DNA from 3 places in the Paenibacillus sp. MMO-58 genome. Region 1 is predicted to be linked to each of the others. Evidence: predicted binding sites of a transcription regulator. Region 1 holds the regulator's gene; each other region holds the start of a gene.
What was found. The regulator Rex, encoded in region 1, represses fermentation and respiration genes when NADH is low (regulators of the CRP and FNR family bind a similar motif). The targets are predictions, from matches to a motif close to TTGTGAAATATTTCACAA.
Positions count from the first base shown of each region.

Region 2: WFJ73_RS28225 (DUF1641 domain-containing protein) is a predicted target of Rex. The motif match lies at 3,009-3,026, and genes of this name have one in related genera.
Region 3: nadA (quinolinate synthase NadA) is a predicted target of Rex. The motif match lies at 4,950-4,967, and genes of this name have one in related genera.

Region 1 covers NZ_JBBCVY010000001.1:964,691-971,152, forward strand. Annotated here, with positions in the region: gene panC (pantoate--beta-alanine ligase) at 1-275, shown strand, start outside; gene panD (aspartate 1-decarboxylase) at 268-651, shown strand; gene WFJ73_RS04520 (hypothetical protein) at 761-1,603, shown strand; gene dinG (ATP-dependent DNA helicase DinG) at 1,619-4,480, shown strand; gene WFJ73_RS04530 (redox-sensing transcriptional repressor Rex) at 4,477-5,136, shown strand; gene WFJ73_RS04535 (amidohydrolase) at 5,105-6,418, shown strand; gene WFJ73_RS04540 (cell wall elongation regulator TseB-like domain-containing protein) at 6,418-6,462, shown strand, end outside.
Region 2 covers NZ_JBBCVY010000013.1:99,867-106,328, forward strand. Annotated here, with positions in the region: gene WFJ73_RS28215 (cation:proton antiporter) at 1-1,142, opposite strand, end outside; gene WFJ73_RS28220 (NAD(P)/FAD-dependent oxidoreductase) at 1,307-2,485, opposite strand; gene WFJ73_RS28225 (DUF1641 domain-containing protein) at 2,509-2,931, opposite strand; gene rpsR (30S ribosomal protein S18) at 3,168-3,452, opposite strand; gene ssb (single-stranded DNA-binding protein) at 3,471-4,001, opposite strand; gene rpsF (30S ribosomal protein S6) at 4,038-4,322, opposite strand; gene WFJ73_RS28245 (YjzC family protein) at 4,507-4,692, shown strand; gene WFJ73_RS28250 (NAD(P)/FAD-dependent oxidoreductase) at 5,039-6,352, opposite strand; tRNA gene WFJ73_RS28255 (tRNA-Ser) at 6,453-6,462, opposite strand, start outside.
Region 3 covers NZ_JBBCVY010000018.1:16,403-22,864, forward strand. Annotated here, with positions in the region: gene hslO (Hsp33 family molecular chaperone HslO) at 1-636, opposite strand, end outside; gene WFJ73_RS30645 (type III pantothenate kinase) at 639-1,409, opposite strand; gene nadC (carboxylating nicotinate-nucleotide diphosphorylase) at 1,406-2,290, opposite strand; gene nadB (L-aspartate oxidase) at 2,283-3,899, opposite strand; gene nadA (quinolinate synthase NadA) at 3,946-4,884, opposite strand; gene WFJ73_RS30665 (ABC transporter permease) at 5,136-6,098, opposite strand; gene WFJ73_RS30670 (ABC transporter permease) at 6,095-6,462, opposite strand, start outside.

The DNA.
Region 1 (6,462 bases):
CGCTGACGCTTGCGAAACAATGGATGAACGAGAAAGGGATAACTCCCGAGGAACTGCTTGCAAGGGTAAAAGCGAAAATCAACGAAGCAAGCCAAGCTGACATTGACTACGTGGAATGGCTGACTTATCCTTCTCTGGAGCTGCCGGCTTGGAATGAGCCAATTGCTTCCCAGAGCGGTAAATTTATTTTGGCGCTTGCCGTCAAATTTGGCTCTACGCGCCTGATTGACAATGCCTTATTCGTACCAATTACCGAGGTGAATGATCATGTATAGAACGATGATGAAATCGAAGCTGCACCGGGCAACCGTCACGGAAGCGAACCTGAACTATGTCGGCAGCATTACCATTGACGAGGATTTAATGGATGCGGCCGATATCTGGGAAAATGAAAAAGTGCAAATCGTAAATAACAACAACGGCGCGCGTTTTGAAACGTATGTCATTACGGGTAAACGCGGCTCTGGCGTTATCTGCCTGAACGGAGCGGCGGCGCGCCAGGTTCAGCCGGGAGATCAGGTCATTATTATTTCTTATGCGTCCATGTCCAACGAAGAAGCGCGCGTTCACAAGCCGATTGTAACGATTCTGGACAGCGATAACCGTCCGCTGAAAAGCTTGTCCGAGGAAATTCACGCAACGGTTTTGTAAAGCTCCGGTTCCAGCGCTATGTAACGAATGGCATGGGGTATGAAAAGCACCCCCGAAACAAAGAATGAGCATAACACTCCTCAATTCTTTGGTGAAGGCGGGATGCGTAATGTTCCAACAAATGTTCGAAGCCATGAATGAAATACTGGATCATCTGATTGAAGCCTATCCAACCGCAAGCGGCGAGCAGAAAGCCCAATTCGATGAGCAGCTTGTGATGCTTAAGAAAATGAGCGATTCCCTTGTCGAGCATTGGATTGATTTCGAAGAAAAGTTTTCTTATTTTGTGGAACAGCATGCAGCAGCCTTGGATAGCACTGTGACGCAAATGATCCCGCCGCCTATGCTGGCGATGGAGAGCAGTACGGAGCTTGGCGAGCCTCCTGCTAAGCCGTCGCCGGCAGCAGAATCGGCTACGCCGTTACCATCCAAGAAGCCAACTGCGCCGCCGCAGGCTATGCATTCTGCCAAGCAGGCAGAGAAACATGAACCGGTATCGGCCGAGGATGCTTACAATGCGGAGCTCGATATGGAAGTACCGTACGAGTACGCGATGATGATCTCGAAGGGGCAAGGGTATTATAAATTATTTATGTTTTCCGACGCTGCCGATCATTTTCAGTCCGCGGTTTCTTATCTTCCGGAATGTAATCTAGCCCGGCTTTATCTGGCAATGACGCATATGCATCTGCAAAATTGGAGTGAGGCGCAGCGGCATTTCCAATTGCTGGTTTCATTAACGGACTATCCGAAGTGGCGTGCTTTAGGCTATAATGCCCTTGGGTGCATTCAAGCGATTTACATGAATTTAGAGCAGGCGGAGCAATTTTTCCTGAAGGCATACGAAACCTGCCCGAGCTTCAAGGACCCGTTAAACAATTTGAAATGTTGTAAAGAAACGCCGCAGCAATTATCCTTATTTTTCGGCAGTACCGAGCTTTGCTGCTTATGAGGGGATAGAAACGTAATGAAATTCGCAGTATTGGATCTGGAAACGACAGGACATAGCGTCAGCGACGATATCTTGCAGGTTGGTTTGGCCGTGCTGAACGATAACCTCGAAATCGTTGAAACCTATAGTTCCTTTGTACGCCCTACAATAGAAATTCCGGCATTTATTACGCAGCTGACCGGGATCGACGCCGCTACGGTGGCGGATGCTCCAGAATTGGATGAGGTGCTTCTGCAGCTCATCCCTCATCTGGAGGATGCCGTGCTGGTCGCTCATAACGTTAACTTCGACGCCGGATTTTTGAATCAGGCTCTTGACCGTTGCGGCTACCATCCGTTTATCGGACGGCGGCTGGATACGATTGAGCTGCTAAGAATTTTGTACCCGTCGATAACGACGTATCAGCTGGGCGCCGTAACCGAGCTGTTCGGCATTGCTCATGATCAGCATCACCGGGCCGACAGCGACGCGATAGCGACAGCCGAATTATTCGCTCAATCCGTACAAAAGCTCAGACAGTTGCCGCTGCTTACATTGCAGCGGCTATCCTTTCTTTTAGACAACGGAAGCGATCTGAGCTGGTTTATGGCCGAGACGTTGAAATATGCCGAGCTTCATACCTCTATCGATATGAATGCTTTCCAATATTTCAACCAATTTGCGCTCAAAGCCGGGGAATGGACAGATGAACAGCCCGCCCGCGCCGATCATGAGGAGGATCCGCTTAAGGATGTGTCCTTCGAGCAATATTTGGACGGTATCCGGCAGCGGTTTATGGAGAAGTATCCGAATTACGAAGAGCGTGAAGCGCAAACAACGATGTTCCGCGAGGTTTACGATTCCTTGTGCAATGACCGCCATCTGCTGATTGAAGCGGGAACGGGCACAGGCAAATCACTTGGCTATCTGATTCCGGCGCTCTATTACGGCATTCAACAGGAAAGCAAAATCGTGGTCAGCACTCATACGATCAATCTGCAGGAACAGCTTCGTCAGCGGGATGTACCGCTGCTTCGCGAGATTTTACCTTTTGATTTCCGTGCTTCGATCTTCAAAGGCAGGGGCAATTATTTGTGCCTGCGGAAATTTGAAAGTAAAATCAATGCGAAGGATCTAGTTGCTCCCATTGACGATGCCATTACGGCATCGCAAATGGTCGTTTGGCTCAGCGAAACGGAAACCGGCGATCAAGAGGAGCTGAATTTCGGCAATAAAGGCGCCGATTTCTGGTCTACCGTAGCAAGCGACGCGGACTCTTGCCTTAACCGTCAATGTCCGTGGTTTAAGCGCTGCTATTACCATCGCGCCAAGCATGAATCAAATATTGCCGATGTATGCATTACGAATCATTCCATGCTGTTTACGGATGTTCAAGCGGATCACCGTCTGTTGCCAAGCTACAGCCACCTGATTATTGATGAAGCACATCACGTGGAAGAAGTAGCGGGCAAGCATCTTGGCATGCAATTAAACTATTTCTCCTTGACGCATCAGACAACAAGGCTGTTTAAAGATGCCCGTTCCGGTCTGCTTCCGGCGCTTAGACTTCGACTTCAACAGGAGGATGACGAGCGGGTTCAGGCATGGACGGAGACGATCGATACGGTTATTCCCGTGTTCCAGGACGTAAAGGAGCATTGGGATAAGCTGTTTGAGCTGCTGTATGCCTTTGTGGGAGAGTCGGGAGAGGCCGGCAATGATAACGGTCAGGCCGTATGCCGTTTGCGCAGCGATACCCCGCCAAAGGGCTGGGACGACGTTCTGACGATTGAGAACAATGTGCATACCGAGCTAAGCCGCGTTGTAAAGACGGTTGACAAGATGGCATCGGATATCAAGGACCGTCTTGATGATCAATCGATTCAGGGCTTGATTACGGATTTGAACGGCGTAGTCCGCGATTTGACCCGGGTAAAGGATGATCTCCGCACGTTCCTTAAGATGGAGCAGAATTCGGAAGTCTATTGGATTGAGGCAAGCACGACATACCGTTACCGTTCCGTTCATTTGTACGCGGTGCCGGTCGACGTAAGCAAGCAGCTTCAACAATATTTCTTCGACGTGAAGGACAGCATTATTCTTACATCCGCTACCTTGTCCGTTCATAAATCGTTCCAATATGCGGAAGAGCAGCTTGGATTGGAAGGCTTTGAAGACAATAACCGGCTGAAGACCGTGCAGCTTCCGTCGCCCTTTAATTACCGGGAACAAGCTCTGGTTATTATCCCGCGTAATTTCCCTACTCTTAAGGGCTCGGCAGGCGACCCTCAATTCATCTCCATGCTGGTAAGCTCGCTTGCGGACTCAGCAGTTGAGACAAAAGGCCGCATGCTTGTGCTGTTCACTTCTTACCGGATGCTGAAGCAGGTCTACGAACCGCTTAAGGAAGCTTTGGCGGGTTCCGGCATTCAAGTGCTTGGCCAAGGCATTGACAGCGGCAACCGGACGAAGCTGACAAGACGTTTTACCCAGCAGCCGGAGACGGTTCTGCTTGGCACAAGCAGCTTCTGGGAAGGGGTAGACATTCCGGGCGAAGCTCTGACTTGTCTGGCTATCGTCCGCCTCCCGTTCCAGCCGCCGAATCATCCGCTTGTCGAAGCGAAGTCGGAGCTCTTGCAGAAGCAGAAGCAGAATCCTTTCATGAAGCTGTCGATTCCGCAAGCGGTTATCCGCTTTAAGCAAGGCTTCGGAAGACTTGTACGCACGGCGAAGGACAAAGGAATTGTTATTATCTACGACACGCGCGTCATTGATACGTATTACGGCAAGCACTTCCTCTATTCGCTGCCTGGTCCAAAGATCGAAACGATGCATATCGACCAGATGGTACCGCGGATGCGTGAATGGCTGCAAACGGAAGAGGAGGAAATCGGGTGAAGCAGGCGAAAATTTCGGAGGCCGTTGTGAGACGGCTTCCCATCTACCTGCAGGTGCTGAACGAATTGTACAACCGTGAAGTGCAGACGGTTTCGTCGCAGGAGCTAGGACTCAAGCTGGATCTTAATCCAGCTCAAATCCGAAAGGATCTTGCCTATTTCGGGGATTTCGGCCGTAAAGGCATCGGGTACGACGTCTCTTACCTGATCGAGAAAATTCAGCAGATTCTGAAGCTCGACCAGCGGATTAACGTTGCGCTAGTTGGCGCCGGCAATCTCGGACATGCCTTGTGCAATTACAATAAGTACTCCAAGGACAACATGAAAATTGTCGCGGTCTTCGATGATCATCAGAACAAGATTGGCACGATGATCAACAATTTGACCATCCTGCCGATGGATAAGCTGAAGGAAACCGTTCAGGAGAACAATATCCGGATTGGCATTATTACGGTTCCGGGGCCGGAAGCGCAAAACGTGGCTAATCAATTCGTGGAGGCCGGGATCGAGGGTATCCTGAATTTTGCTCCGGCGATTTTGCGTTTGCCCGAGCATATCCGCATTCACCACGCGGACTTTACGAGAGAGTTGCTGAGCTTGGCTTATTATTTGGAGAAGGAAAGGAATGAGCAGGAGAATGGCGCAGTTGTGGATTGAGAACGGATTGTTTGTAACAATGAACGATGCTAATGAGGTTTTCCGCGGCCATATGGTCGTTACGGACAACCAAATTACATATATCGGAGCGGAGGCTCCAACAGGACTGGATGAGCAGGTTGAGCGTGTTGACGGCAGCAAGCTGGCATTTATGCCGGGACTTATTAATACTCATGGCCATGCTGCCATGTCGCTGCTTCGCGGTTATTCGGACGATCAGAATCTGCAGGTATGGCTGGAGCAGAAGATGTGGCCGATGGAAGCCAAATACGTCGACCAGGATACGCGTGCAGGCAGCGCGCTTGCGATTGTAGAGATGCTGAAGACGGGAACGACTGCTTTTGTTGATATGTACGATCGGATGGACCAGGTTGCGCAAATGGTGGAGCAATCGGGGATCCGTGGCGCTTTGACCCGCGGCGTAATCGGATTATGCTCGGAGGAGATTCAACAGGCGAAGCTGAAGGAAGCGATCGCTTTTGCCCGTGACTGGAACGGTAAGGCGGATGGCCGGATCACAACGTTGATCTCTCCGCATGCTCCATACACTTGCCCTCCCGATTATATTGAGAAGTTTGTACAGGCAGCCCATGATTACGATCTGCCGGTTCATACCCATATGTCCGAGACGCTTGCCGAAGTGGAGCAAAATGTCCGCGATTACGGCTCCCGTCCGGTCGAACATCTGGATAAGCTTGGTTTCTTCTCTCGTCCGGCGCTTGTTGCGCATGCCGTGCATCTGAACGATGAAGAGATTGCCCTGCTTGCTGAACGCAATGTTGCCGTATCCCATAACCCTGTCAGCAATCTCAAGCTGGCGAGCGGCGTAGCCCGCGTCCCTGAGCTTCTCCGCGCAGGGGTAACAGTGTCGCTTGGTACGGACAGCGTAGCAAGCAATAACAACCTGGACCTATTCAAAGAAATTAAATTTGCGGCGTTGCTGCATAAAGGAATATCCGGAGATCCGACAGTTATTCCGGCGATGGAAGCTTTGCGCATGGGAACGGTCTACGGGGCACGTTCGATCTGGCAGGAAGACAGCATCGGACAGCTCGCGGCGGGAATGAAGGCCGATTTTATCGCGATTGATCTGGATCAGCCTCATTACTATCCGCTTACGGATATCGTATCCCACCTTGTTTATTCCGGATCCGGCAGGGACGTTAAGCATGTATGGGTAGACGGCAAGAAGGTTGTTCATAACGGCGAATGCACGATGATGGACGAGGAAAAAATCCGCTTTGAAGCGCAGGCCAGCTTTGAACGGCTGCTTAACGCATAATGAGAGCGACTACAAGAAAACGTCAGTCGGTGATGAGTCCGAAG
Region 2 (6,462 bases), on a different contig from region 1:
GCCGTCTGCCTTTCTTTAAAAACCTGCTTGAGGAGAGGCGGCGTAATAAGCGTCGTCAGAATAACAACCAGAATAACCGACGTAAAATATTTCTCCGGCAATAATCCCGATTCCAGCCCCGCTGCCGCTATAATTAACGCCACCTCGCCACGCGATACCATTCCCGCTCCAATTGCAATGGAAGACCGGTTATTAAATCCCGTAAGCCGAGCGCCTAGACCGCCTCCAAGCAGCTTTGTAACCGCCGCAACAATCGTTACAAGCACGATGAAGAGCAGCTGCTCTCCTACGCCGTCAAAGGTTATATGCAGTCCGATGCTTACGAAGAAGACCGGCACGAATAACGTATAGGCAATCGGCTCTACCTTGGACTCCACCTGATGCTTGAATGGCGTTTGCGATACGGCAATACCGGCGGCAAATGCCCCTATAATGCCTGCAATACCCATCTCTTCCGCGAAGTAGGAGAAGGCAAAGCAGATGATCAATGCGGCGCTCATGGCCGTCTCCGTTACCTTCAGCGGTGCAAGCCATTTTAGGAAACGCGGCACAAGCAGCCAGCCCATTAGCCCGATAACGACAAAAAATAATAATTTCTTGCCGATCAAAAGCCCAAGCGATACATCATTGGCCGGTATTAGGAAGCCCATTATTACCGCCAACAGAATGACAACAAGCACATCATCCACCACTGCAGCCCCCAGAATGGTCGTCCCTTCCCTCGACTGCAGCTTATCCATCTCCTTCAACGTCTGCACCGATATGCTTACCGAGGTCGCGCATAAGAGCAGTCCCAGAAACAGCGCCTCGTTATTCGATAGTCCAAACGCTGCCGCAATCCCGTAGCCTCCAACAAAGGGCAATATGATGCCTCCAACCGCTACGGCAAAGGATGGCTTCCAATTCCTCCGCAGCTGATCAAGATCCGTTTCGAGTCCCGCTATAAACATAAGCAGCAGCACGCCGATTTCCGAGAAATGTCCGATAAAATCATCGGGTTTCACCCAGCCAAGCACAGCCGGTCCTATGATGATGCCGGCAATGAGCTTTCCAAGCACGGCCGGCTGTCCCAGTTTCACCGATAACGCGCCAGCCAGCTTGGTTGATACAATAATGATAGCCAAATATAGAATAAACTCCATTTCCGCTCCTTCCTCCTTCTTTTCAGCATAACAAAAGGAGCCTGCTCCTATGCAGACTCCTTGAAATAGACAGAAGGAGCCCGCTGTGGCAGGCTCCTCCAAGGTCATGCTTATTTTATTATTCATACGGGCGAACCGAGAAACGGTTTCGCTGTTTAGTAAGACTATTTCAAGAACGAGAACAATCCGTTTACGTGAGTCAGGTAACGAACGTTACTTGCCTCTTTCATAAGTGTAGCCGCTGTACCTCTCAGCTTCAGCTGGCTTGCACCGATCGTACCGATCGCATCTTTGCGGCCAAGGCTCGCAAGTACGCCGGAGTTAACGAATTGGAACGATTTCATCGGGAGACCTTTCGCTTGCGCGAACAGGTTGTAACCGATGCATTCGCCCATTTGCCATGCGATTTGCGCGCTTGGCGGGTACGGACGGCCTTCTGGACCCATTACGAACGCGTTGTCGCCAGCCAGGAAGATATCCGAGTGGGAAGTCGATTGCAGGAATTCCGTTACCGAAGCGCGGCCACGGTTTACTTCGATGCCACAGTTAGCTACTACAGGGTTGCCTGTAACGCCGCCTGTCCACACGAAAGTATTCGTTTCGATGGAGCTGCCGTCTTTCAGCATAACTTTGTTGCCTTGAACTTCAGTAACCGCTACACCCATAATCAGGTTAACGCCACGGTTAGTCAGGCTGGATTTCGCGCGCTCAAGAAGGTCAGCCGGGAAGCCCATCAGAATAGTTGGACCAGCTTCGATGTTGTACAAGGAGATTTCGCTCTTGTCAACGCCGTACTGTTCACACCATTTAGGAAGCATATCAACGATCTCGCCGATCAGCTCGATACCTGTCAGGCCGCCGCCGCCAACAACAATTGTTGCGTCTGCTTTATTTTTCGATTGCGCGTAAGCCGCAATGCGGTTTTGGATATGCGCGCTAACGGCTTTCGCTTCTTCAACCGATTTCAGCGTCAGGCTGTTTTCTTCCAGACCAGGAATGCCGAAGAATGCTGTTTCGCCGCCGAGAGCGACAACCAGCTGATCATATCTAACTGTGCCGTTGCCAGCCAGCTTCACTTGTTTTTTCTCAGGATCAATGTTATCAACTGTATCGATAACCAGGTTGATCGATTTGCCTTTCAGCAGTTTATCCAAAGGAAGAGCTACGTTTCCTTCGTTTACGCCGCTAACAGCCAGACGGTGAAGCTCGGTAATGATTTGGTGGTAAGGAGTTTTGTTGATCAGTGTAATTTCAGCTTCTTCAGCCGAAACATATTTGCGAGCTGTCAGTGCGCTAAGAAGACCGCCATAACCGCCGCCAAGAATTAAAATTTGCTTAGCCATGTTTACCCTCCGCTCTTGTATGATTAACCGTTTTTACGCTCAGCCAATACGTTCAGGAACGATTGGGCAAAACGAAGCGTTGCTTGTACTTGCGGATCTTTCAGCATCTTCAGAATGCCAAAGAGACCAATTGTAGAGTTATCGGCTTGAGCGCGGTCGCCAGCTTCAACTGCTGCGTTTGCGATGCCTTTAGTCGTGTCTACGATTGGTTTAACGAATTCGCCAAAGCCGTGAACCATATCGTTCACAAGAACTTTGTCGTTAGCTACAGTAGTAGCCACATCATAAGCTTTAGTGAGCAGAGTCACCAGTTCAGCCAGTTTAGGCAGGTTTTCCACCAATTGAGTCAGCGATTGCTGAATTTCCGGCTTCAGCAGTTGCTCAAGCACGTCCAGTTCACGTACGGAACCGGATTCTTCAGGTAATTTCGTTACGGTTTCAGACATACGAATGCATCCCTCTTTCCATCTGTAATCGATCAAATGATTTACTTGCATAAGCCGTTATTCCACATCTGTCATTAAAGTGAAATTATTCACAATGAAGACCCAACATCATCGCCGACTAGTATGCACGAACTATATCTTATTGTATTCCTCTTCCGCCAAATGATCAATTCCTATTTTATAAAATAAAAGAAAAAAAGCCCATTGGTTTCCCAATAGGCTTTCTTCCAAAAGAACTACTCAGTTGTGTACGGCAGCAAAGCCACAGTACGAGCACGCTTGATAGCAACAGTCAGCAGACGTTGGTATTTTGCGCTAGTTCCAGTTACGCGACGTGGCAAGATTTTGCCGCGCTCGCTGATGAACTTTTTGAGCAGATCAGTATCTTTATAGTCAATGTGAGTGATTTTGTTCACAGTGAAGAAACATACTTTACGGCGTTTGTTGCGTCCGCCTTTGCGGCCGCCGAATTTGCGTTCTGGACGCTCTCCGTCTCCGCCTTCTCTTTGCTTGAAGCTCATTCGAACCCATCCTTTCGATTAAAATGGCAAGTCATCTTCTGATATATCGATCGGTCGACCGTCATCCGAGAACGGATCACGGCTGTTGTTGTTGCGTGGAGTACTAGGCTTTCCGCCGCCGCCGTTACCGCCACCATAAGGAGCGTTACCGCCACCGCCGCCAAAAGATCCTCCGCCGCTGTTGTTGCCTCCGGCATAACCGCCACTCTCTTGCGGAGCTCCGCCTTCACGGTTAGATTCCAAGAAGCGAACGTTATCGGCAATAACTTCCGTCACATAGACGCGTTTACCTTCGTTGTTCTCGTAGTTACGCACCTGAATGCGTCCTTCTACCGCGGTTAAGCGACCTTTACGCAAGTAATTAGCGCATGTCTCAGCCAACTGCCGCCAAGTTACGACCGGAATAAAATCCGCTTCGCGCTCGCCCTGACCACTCGTAAACGGCCGGTCTACTGCTATCGTAAATTGCGTAACTGCTACACCCGCAGGTGTATAACGCAATTCGGGGTCTCTTGTTAATCTGCCAATTAGTATTACACGATTCAACATCGCCTCTGGACCTCCCAATCGAACATCTAGCGTGGATTAAGCAACGTCTCTGACGATCAAGAAACGGATAACTTCATCCGTAATTTTCATGATGCGGTCAAGCTCATTAACAACTTCGTTGTTCGCGTTGAAATGAACCAGAACGTAGTAACCATCACGAATCTTATTGATCTCATACGCAAGACGGCGTTTACCGATCACATCTTGCTTCGTGACTTCCCCGCCATTGTTAATGATGCCACTGAATTTGTCGACGATGGCTTGAACGTTTTCTTGCTCAACGTCCGGACGAATGATGTACATCACTTCATATTTGCGCATTGTGTTTCACCTCCTTTTGGACTAAGCGGCCCCCGAAAGGGCAAGGAGCGAGATTATTACTCGCATCTACACAGTATAGCAAATCGCCTACTCATTGACAAGTCATCGCCGTTCCCGATTTCTGCCTTTCATGTCCGTACCTTCTCCGGTGAATACTACAAACCGGACAAGGAGGTGAACAAGTATGGGCGAATGGACATTGTTTTCCCCGGGCGACAGCGCGCCTAACGATGGCGTCTATATTGAAACTGGCGATAATTCTTTCCATATGGGTATCACCAATCCGCAAAAGGTACGCCTTAAACGCGGAGATAAATTTCCGGAGACCTCTAATCATGAGCGTAGATGGAAAAGAATGGGCCACAATTAATTTTCAATCAGCCTTGAATAAGTTCTTTACTGTACGGACATTATAATTATCGACGGTGAAGAGAGGTGTGGTTCCATTGGACCTGAATAGGGGCAAGGACTACTAGAGAATTTGACTACTCATCACTTGAGAAGCGAGGCGTTGTGCTAAATACACGTTGCTGTAACACACGAGCAATCGCGATCGGAAAAGCGATACCTAATGGAATTGTGTACCGATCTGTGAAGATTGCACCTGGTTTTCCGTTGTATGAAGGCGATAATTCATCGAAACTTACAACACCGTCGGAAAAGGGACTCGCGAGAGTCCCTTTTTTCCGTTTCGGCAAGTACGAGTATAAGCTCCATCAAGAGCTCTGGCCGGCAAGCACCCGGCCGACATAAACCCCGCTTGCCGCTGCCTGGGATAAAGAATGCGTTGTCCCTGAACAGTCTCCTATAACGTAAAAGCCTTCAATATTCGTCTCGAACTTCTCGTTTGTCTCAATTGCCGGTGAATACAGCTTCCCGTCAATGGCGTACAAAATGGTATCTTCATCAATGGGTACCCCCAACAGCTTCTCCAAAGCGCTCAGAAACGCCAGAGTGGCCTCTATATACCGCTCCGGCACCTCATCCCTCAGCTCCGTAAATTCTGCCTCCAGCGTCGGCATAATGCCTCTGATGGCAGCATCTTTACTGGAGAGGTGCTTATCCCTTCCACGGAGAGAATCAAGCCTTTGAGCAGCAATCCGATTCCGCCCCCGGTTAATCCCGCCAACGATATTTTTTAAATAAGCATCTGCTTCATCAAGCGTAGCAAATCGGTTCGGCACAAATAGGGTATAGTTCAGATTGGAGCTGCCCTCGTCCTTCTCGCGGTAGTTTTGTCCGTCCGGCATCGCGAGTCCTTCCTGTAGCTTGAGCACGACCCTGCCCTGCGGATTCATGCAATACGTCGTGGCCGTGTAGTCTTCTCCCTCAAAGCTAAGCTTGGTCTCGAAAGAACGCTGCAGAATCGACGCCAGCTGGTCGCCCTTCATCTCGATTCGAAGACCCAGATCAACCCTTGCTTCTCCTCTGCCAATTCCAAGGCTTTCGCATTGATTGGTAAACCATTCGTTCCCGCTCCTGCCGGTTGCCACAATAACTTGTCTGGAATCAATAACTGTTTCATCAGCCAGTTCTATAATAAAGCGCCCGTTATTGGGTTGGATTCGAACGGGTTCTGCCTCAAATCTCATTGTGATTCGGGAATTCAAGTAATCGTACATGCGCTCTAGAACGGCCTTAGACAATTTTGTTCCCAGATGCCGGGTTTTCGTCGTCAGCACGCCAAAGCCCGCTTCCTGTGCCCGCTCAGTCAGTTCAGGGTCATAGGTGCTGTACAGCTCCGCTGCACCTCCCCCGTACTCGCATAGGATCGTATCCACGGCATCCATTAGCTGCAACGCTGCTTCATAGCCGGTCTTTCGCTCCAGCTCTCCGCCGAAATCATTCGTATAATTATATTTCCCTTCAGACAAGCCAAGTCCGCCAAAACCGATATAACTATCGGCTCGTTCCCCAAGCTTCTTGCCCTTGTCCAGCATTAATACCTGCAGCCCGCTTGCGGCTAATTCGTGGGCGGCGAATATGCCACTGACACCTGCTCCGATAATCGTAATATCATACCTACTCATTCCACTCTCACCTGTTTCTTCTGAAGATAAAAAAAGCTCCTACGTGATCTCGTAGGAGCTTTCTTCTTTATGTAACCGCCTAAGCGTTATGGACGAAATATGGCGGAGAG
Region 3 (6,462 bases), on a different contig from region 1:
TCCTTGCTCCATCAGCTTCGTCACATGCGGAATGGAACCGATAGCCTGCTCAAGACGGGTAATCTCTTCGTCGGTAAGACCCGGCAGAAGCTGCAAAATAAAGCCGCCTGCATGAGTGACTCTTCCATCCGGCTCAACAAGTACGCCAAGTCCAACTGCGGAAGGCGTCTGTTCGGATACGGCAAAATAATAAGTGAAATCCTCGCCCAGCTCGCCCGATATAATCGGTACGCTGCCTAGATAAGGGTCCTTGAGGCCCAGATCCTTGATAATGTGGAGATAACCGTTCCGGCCAACCCCGCCGGCAACGTCAATCTTCCCGTGCTCATTGTTTGGCAGCAGGACATCCGGGTTATCGACATACCCGCGCACCTCGCCATGCGCATTCGCGTCAACCACGATTTGGCCGATTGGACCGTCGCCTTTTACTTTTACCGTCAGCTGCTCCTCGCCTTTCAGCATGGCTCCCATAATTGCGGCCGCCGTCGCCGTGCGCCCGAAGGCGGCTGTTGCCGTCGGCAATGTCTGATGACGCCGCTGCAACTCGTTTACAAGCTGCGTTGTGCAGGCTGCAAAAACGCGAATTTTACCTCCCCACGCCGTACCCCGGACGAGTACGTCTGGTAACTGCTCCATGGTTATCCCTCCTGATTCCGTTCGTAAATAATGCGCAATCCTTCCAACGTCAGAAGTGGATCGACTTCTTCTATCGTTTCCGATTCCGTGCTAATTAACTCCGCTAGCCCGCCCGTTGCTACAACGCGGGGGCTCACTTGAAACTCTTTTTTGATCCGGTTCACGATACCGTCAACTTGTCCGGCGTAACCGTAGATGATACCGGCTTGCATGGACGTAACGGGATTGCGGCCGATGACACTCTTCGGCTTGACTAGTTCAATACGCGGCAGCTTTGCCGCACGCTGGTACAAGGCTTCCGTGGAAATGCCGATGCCGGGCACAATCGCTCCGCCCAGGTAGCTTCCCGAAGCATCGATATAATCAAACGTTGTGGCCGTGCCGAAATCGACAACGATAAGCGGCGAGCCGTATTTCACGATACCCGCAACGGAGTTCACGATCCGGTCGGCTCCAACCTCGCGCGGATTCTCATAGCGGATGTTAAGCCCTGTTTTAATGCCGGGACCAACGACAAGCGGCGTCTTGCGCAAATATTTCATGCACAGCTGCTCGAGGGCACGCATGAGCGGCGGAACAACCGAGGAGATAATAACGCCTTCGATCTGCTCCATCCGAATTCCCGCGTAGTGGAACAGATTATGAATGTTCATGCCGTACTCGTCCACGGTCGCCGAGCGATTCGTGCTGAGCCGCCAATGGTGCAGCAGTTCCTTGCCTTTATAGACGCCCAGAACGATGTTTGTATTGCCCACATCGATTACTAAAATCACGTCCGCGCGCCTCCTTTTTTCTCATTCAAATCCAGACTGATATCAAGGGCATTAAACGAATAGGTCAAGCCGCCGACGGAAATGACGTCTACGCCGCAGGCTGCAATGGCGCGAACCGTATCCAAACGCACGTTGCCCGATGCTTCTACTATAACATGAGGCGAGCGCGACTTAATGAGGCTTACCGCTTCCGTCATCAGCGCCGGTACCATATTGTCGAGCATTATAATATCCGCACCGCTAGCCAGAGCCTCTTCCACCTGCTCAAGAGACTCCGCCTCTACCTCGATCTTCATTGTATGTGGAATCGCCGCGCGGGATGCTTCAACAGCCTGGCGGATTCCGCCTGCACCCTTGATATGATTATCTTTGATCATTACGGCGTCATATAAACCAAAACGGTGATTTGCCCCTCCGCCAACTCGGACCGCATACTTCTCCAGCATCCGGTGGCCAGGCGTTGTTTTGCGCGTATCCACCAGACGGACTGGTAAGCCCTCCAGAGTCGTTACGAAAGCATTCGTCTTTGTTGCGATGCCGGACAGACGCTGCATCAGGTTAAGCGCCAGACGTTCGCCGGTAAGCAGACTATGGGTACTGCCTTCTACGGTTGCGATGACCGTACCCTTTTCTACGTACTCGCCGTCTTTTACTTTTGCCTCGAACTGAAGCGCCGGATCCACGATTTCGAAAACGATCTGCGCAACCGGTAGACCGGCAATAATCCCGCTCTCCTTCACATGAATCACCGCAGTCGACTGCGAGCCCATCGGGATGGTTGTTGCCGTCGTGATATCGCCGCTTCCGATATCTTCGGCCAGCCAGCTGCGGATTTGCTCGCGCAGGGCATGGTTATAGGTGCCAAATGTTGTATCAAACATGAATAATTCGCTCCTCTGTCGTTCCTTGCAGCCGGTGCATGACGGTATGCTTGCGCCATACCTCGTCATTCTTCTCCGGGAAGTCCTCCCGATAATGACCGCCTCGGCTTTCTTCCCTCTGAAGCGCGGATTCCGTAGTCAGAACCGCGCAGGTCAGCAGGTTGGCGAACTCGTATTCCTCGCGTTTGGTAAGAACCGATTGGAAAAACGGCAGCTGCCGCTTCAGTTCCTCGAGCCCTCTCTCAAGACCATGCGCGTCACGGCGAAGCCCGGCATACCGTACCATCACCTTCTGCAGCTTCAGTCTTTTCTCGACTACCGCCTGCATAGGCGCGCCGCTGCGCGGCTGATCCTTTTCTATGACAGGCTTCGTCAACAGCTGCGGCAGCTTCATAATGCTGTCTACAATCCGTTTGCCGAAAACAATCGCTTCCGACAACGAATTGCTTGCCAGGCGGTTCGCGCCGTGAACGCCGGTAGACGATACTTCTCCGCATGCAAACAGTCTTCTTATATTGGTTTCCCCGAACAGGTCGGTTTTGACTCCGCCCATCATATAATGGGCTGCCGGCGCAACCGGGATCCAGTCGGTTGTCAGATCCAGTCCGTACTGCAGACAGAATTCGTAAATCGTAGGGAAACGATGCTTCACCATTTCCGGCGACTCATGCGTGATATCCAGATAGACGAAAGTCGATTTCGTCTCTTCCATCTCGTTTACTATCGCGCGTGCCACGACATCGCGCGGCGCAAGCTCCAGCTGATGATGATAACGATCCATAAACCGCTCGCCCCGGATATTACGCAGATAAGCGCCTTCTCCGCGTACGGCCTCCGAAATCAAGAAACGCGGAGCGCCGGGATAACACAGCGAAGTCGGATGGAATTGCACAAACTCCATATCCTGAATAAGCGCGCCGGCCCGGTAAGCCATTGCAATACCGTCTCCGGTTGCAACATCCGGATTCGTTGTATAACGATATAATTGTCCAGTCCCGCCGGAGCAGAGAATCGTCGCTTTGCCTCGTACGTACAAGCGGTGACCGTCCGGCTTCTGCACGATCGCTCCGCAGCATTCGCCGTCCTGCGTAACAAGATCGATCACGAAATGATCGTCCCACACGTCAATGCCCGGGTCGGCTGTCGCCTTCTCCGAGAGAGCACGCACAATCTCGTAGCCCGTCGCATCGCCATTGGCATGAAGGATACGGCGCTGGCTATGCGCGCCCTCCTTGGTCAGCGCAAATTCACCGTTCTCCAGGTCGAACTGCGTGCCCATTCTAATCAGATTGTTAACCCCTTCCGGCCCTTCGTGAACCAGAACGTTAACGGCATCCTCGGAGCAAAGTCCAGCTCCCGCAATTAGCGTATCCTCTCGGTGGTAAGCCGGGGAATCGTCATCCGAGATGACGGCCGCAATACCGCCCTGCGCGTAACGCGTATTGCTGTCCAGCAGTGATTTTTTCGTAATCATTAAGACAGACTGGTTATTCTCGCTTGCCCGAAGTGCGGTAAAAAGACCGGCGATGCCGGCCCCGATCACAATAACGTCCTTCTCTATTACCGGCAAGTCCTCGAGTGACAGATCAACAAGGTATCTTGGTATCATCATCTTCGTAATGCGCCTCCAAGCATAGGAGTAGCGCATGCTCCTCCTATTTAACGAGTAACATGCGCTCCAGGGACTTACGGGCCTCATCCGCAACATGATCAGGAACGTAAATTTGAGGCTGCATGGTTTCCAGGCATTTCACCAGCTTCTTCAAGTTGTTCACTTTCATGTTCGGGCAAACCAAATATTTGGATGCAAAATGGAATGTCTTGTTCGGGCTGTCCAGACGCAGCTGGTAGCCGGTACCGTCTTCCGTGCCAACGATAAACTCCTGACAATCCGACTCTTTGCAATATTTAATAATAGCTGTTGTACTGCCGACGAAATCGCCAAGTTCTACAACCTCAGGACGGCATTCCGGATGCACGACGAATTGAGCGTTCGGATATTTCGCTTTCATCTCTTCAACGTCTTTCACGGTCAGCATGTCATGGGTGTTGCAATAACCTTCCCAGATAATCATTTTTTTGTCGGTGTTCTGCTGCACGTAATGGCCAAGGTTTTTGTCCGGTACCCAGATGACTTCATCGCCTTCAACCGAGTTCACCACTTTAACGGCGTTGGCCGAGGTACAGCAAATATCCGTCTCTGCCTTGATCTCTGCAGAAGAGTTAATATACGTAACGACAGTCGCGTTCGGATGCTGCGCCTTCAGCTTGCGCAAACCATCCACGTTAACCATATCGGCCATTGGGCAGCCGGCGCGTTCGTCGGGGATAATGACGGTTTTGTTAGGAGCTAGAATTTTCGCGCTCTCTCCCATAAAATGAACGCCGCAAAAAACGATAACGTCCGCGTCGGTTTGTGCAGCCTTTTGCGCAAGCAGGAACGAATCCCCGCGGAAATCGGCCACCTCTTGAATTTCGTCTCGTTGATAATAATGGGCAAGAATGATGGCATTGCGTTCCTTCTTCAATTGCATGAGCCTTTCACGCAGTTCACGATTCTGTTCCGCCTTGCGTTCCAGCGCCAGTGCTTCCACAGTTGATCCTCTCCTCTTATGAGGGATGGGCGATGAGTCCCATTCCGATTATGGCTATCCAGACTTTGTGAATTGATGCACAAACTATTTCAAAGTCAATGGCCTATTTATGATTCTTTTGTTAAGGTTTAATTTACTCCAGGTGCAGGATGCTGTCAATGTATTTAGACAATAAAAAAACCTCTTCTCCACAGCAAATTTTGCATGAAGTGGAGAAGAGGGCATAAACAACTGCTGTAAAGGGATTCCGGCTACCTTTTTGCCGGATCATACGGCTCGCCAAGCGCGCCTGGCGCCGCCGAGCGTCCCACTGCGCCTGCAAGCACAATAAGCGTCAGCAGGTACGGCAGCATATAGAAAAATTCGTTCGGAATATGATGCGACCATTCGAACAGCTGGGCCCAGTTCCGAAGCGCTTGCGCCATCCCGAAGAAGATCGCCGCGCCGGCCACGCCAAGCGGATTCCATTTGCCGAAAATAACGGCAGCAATCGCGATAAAGCCTTGCCCGGAGATCGTATTATGGGCAAAGTTGCTTGTTGTTGTCAGAGCAATCGTTGCACCGCCAAGTCCGGCCAATGCACCGCTCAGCATGACGCCGATATAACGGTACTTCGTTACGCTGATGCCAACCGTATCAGCCGAGCTTGGATGTTCGCCCACCGCACGGAGGCGGAGGCCAAAGGTTGTACGGTAGAGAACGATATAACTGAGAATGACAACCCCGATCACAATATACGTGGTTGGGTAAGCCGTGAAAATACCTTTGCCGAGCAAAGGTATATCCGATAATCCCGGAATAGCGACCGGATTAAACACGTATTCCAGCGTTGGTGTTTGACCGGAGCCTTCATAAAGGCTTTTCGTCAGGTAGATGGCAAGGCCCGCCGCCAAAATATTAATAACGACGCCTACAATGGTCTGGTCGGCTTTAAAGGTGATCGTGGCAACCGCATGAAGCAGAGACACCACAAGTCCCAGAACCAGACCGGCAAGAAGCCCGATCCATGGAGCGCCATGCTTCATTCCGCCCTGAATGGCTTGATCGGCGAATACGGCAGCCCCAAAAGCGCCTGCAATCATAAGTCCCTCAAGACCGATGTTCACGACGCCGGATCGCTCCGAGAACACGCCGCCAAGACCGGTAAAGATCAAAGCGGTTGAGAAGACAAGCGTAATGCTAATTAATTGTCCGATAGTATCTAGTGCGTTCACAGGGCACTGCCTCCTTCCGACTTGCCTTTATTCGAGCGGCGAGCCATAAACGGCTTCAGGAAGAACTTCACGAGTCCATGTGAAGCGACAAAGAAGATAATGGATCCGATAACGATCCGTACAATCTCCGGCGGCACATTCGCTCCGAAGCTCATGCCGGCCGAGCCGTAGCTCAATCCGCCGAACAGCACAGCGCCAAGGAATACGCCGATTGGCGTATTGCCGCCAAGAAGGGCAACCGCGATGCCGTCAAAGCCATAACCCCATGATGCGGCCATAACCGTCTGGTAACCAAAGACGCCAAGAATCTCGAATACGCCGCCAAGCCCGGCGAACACGCCACTGATAAACATCGAAGTAATAA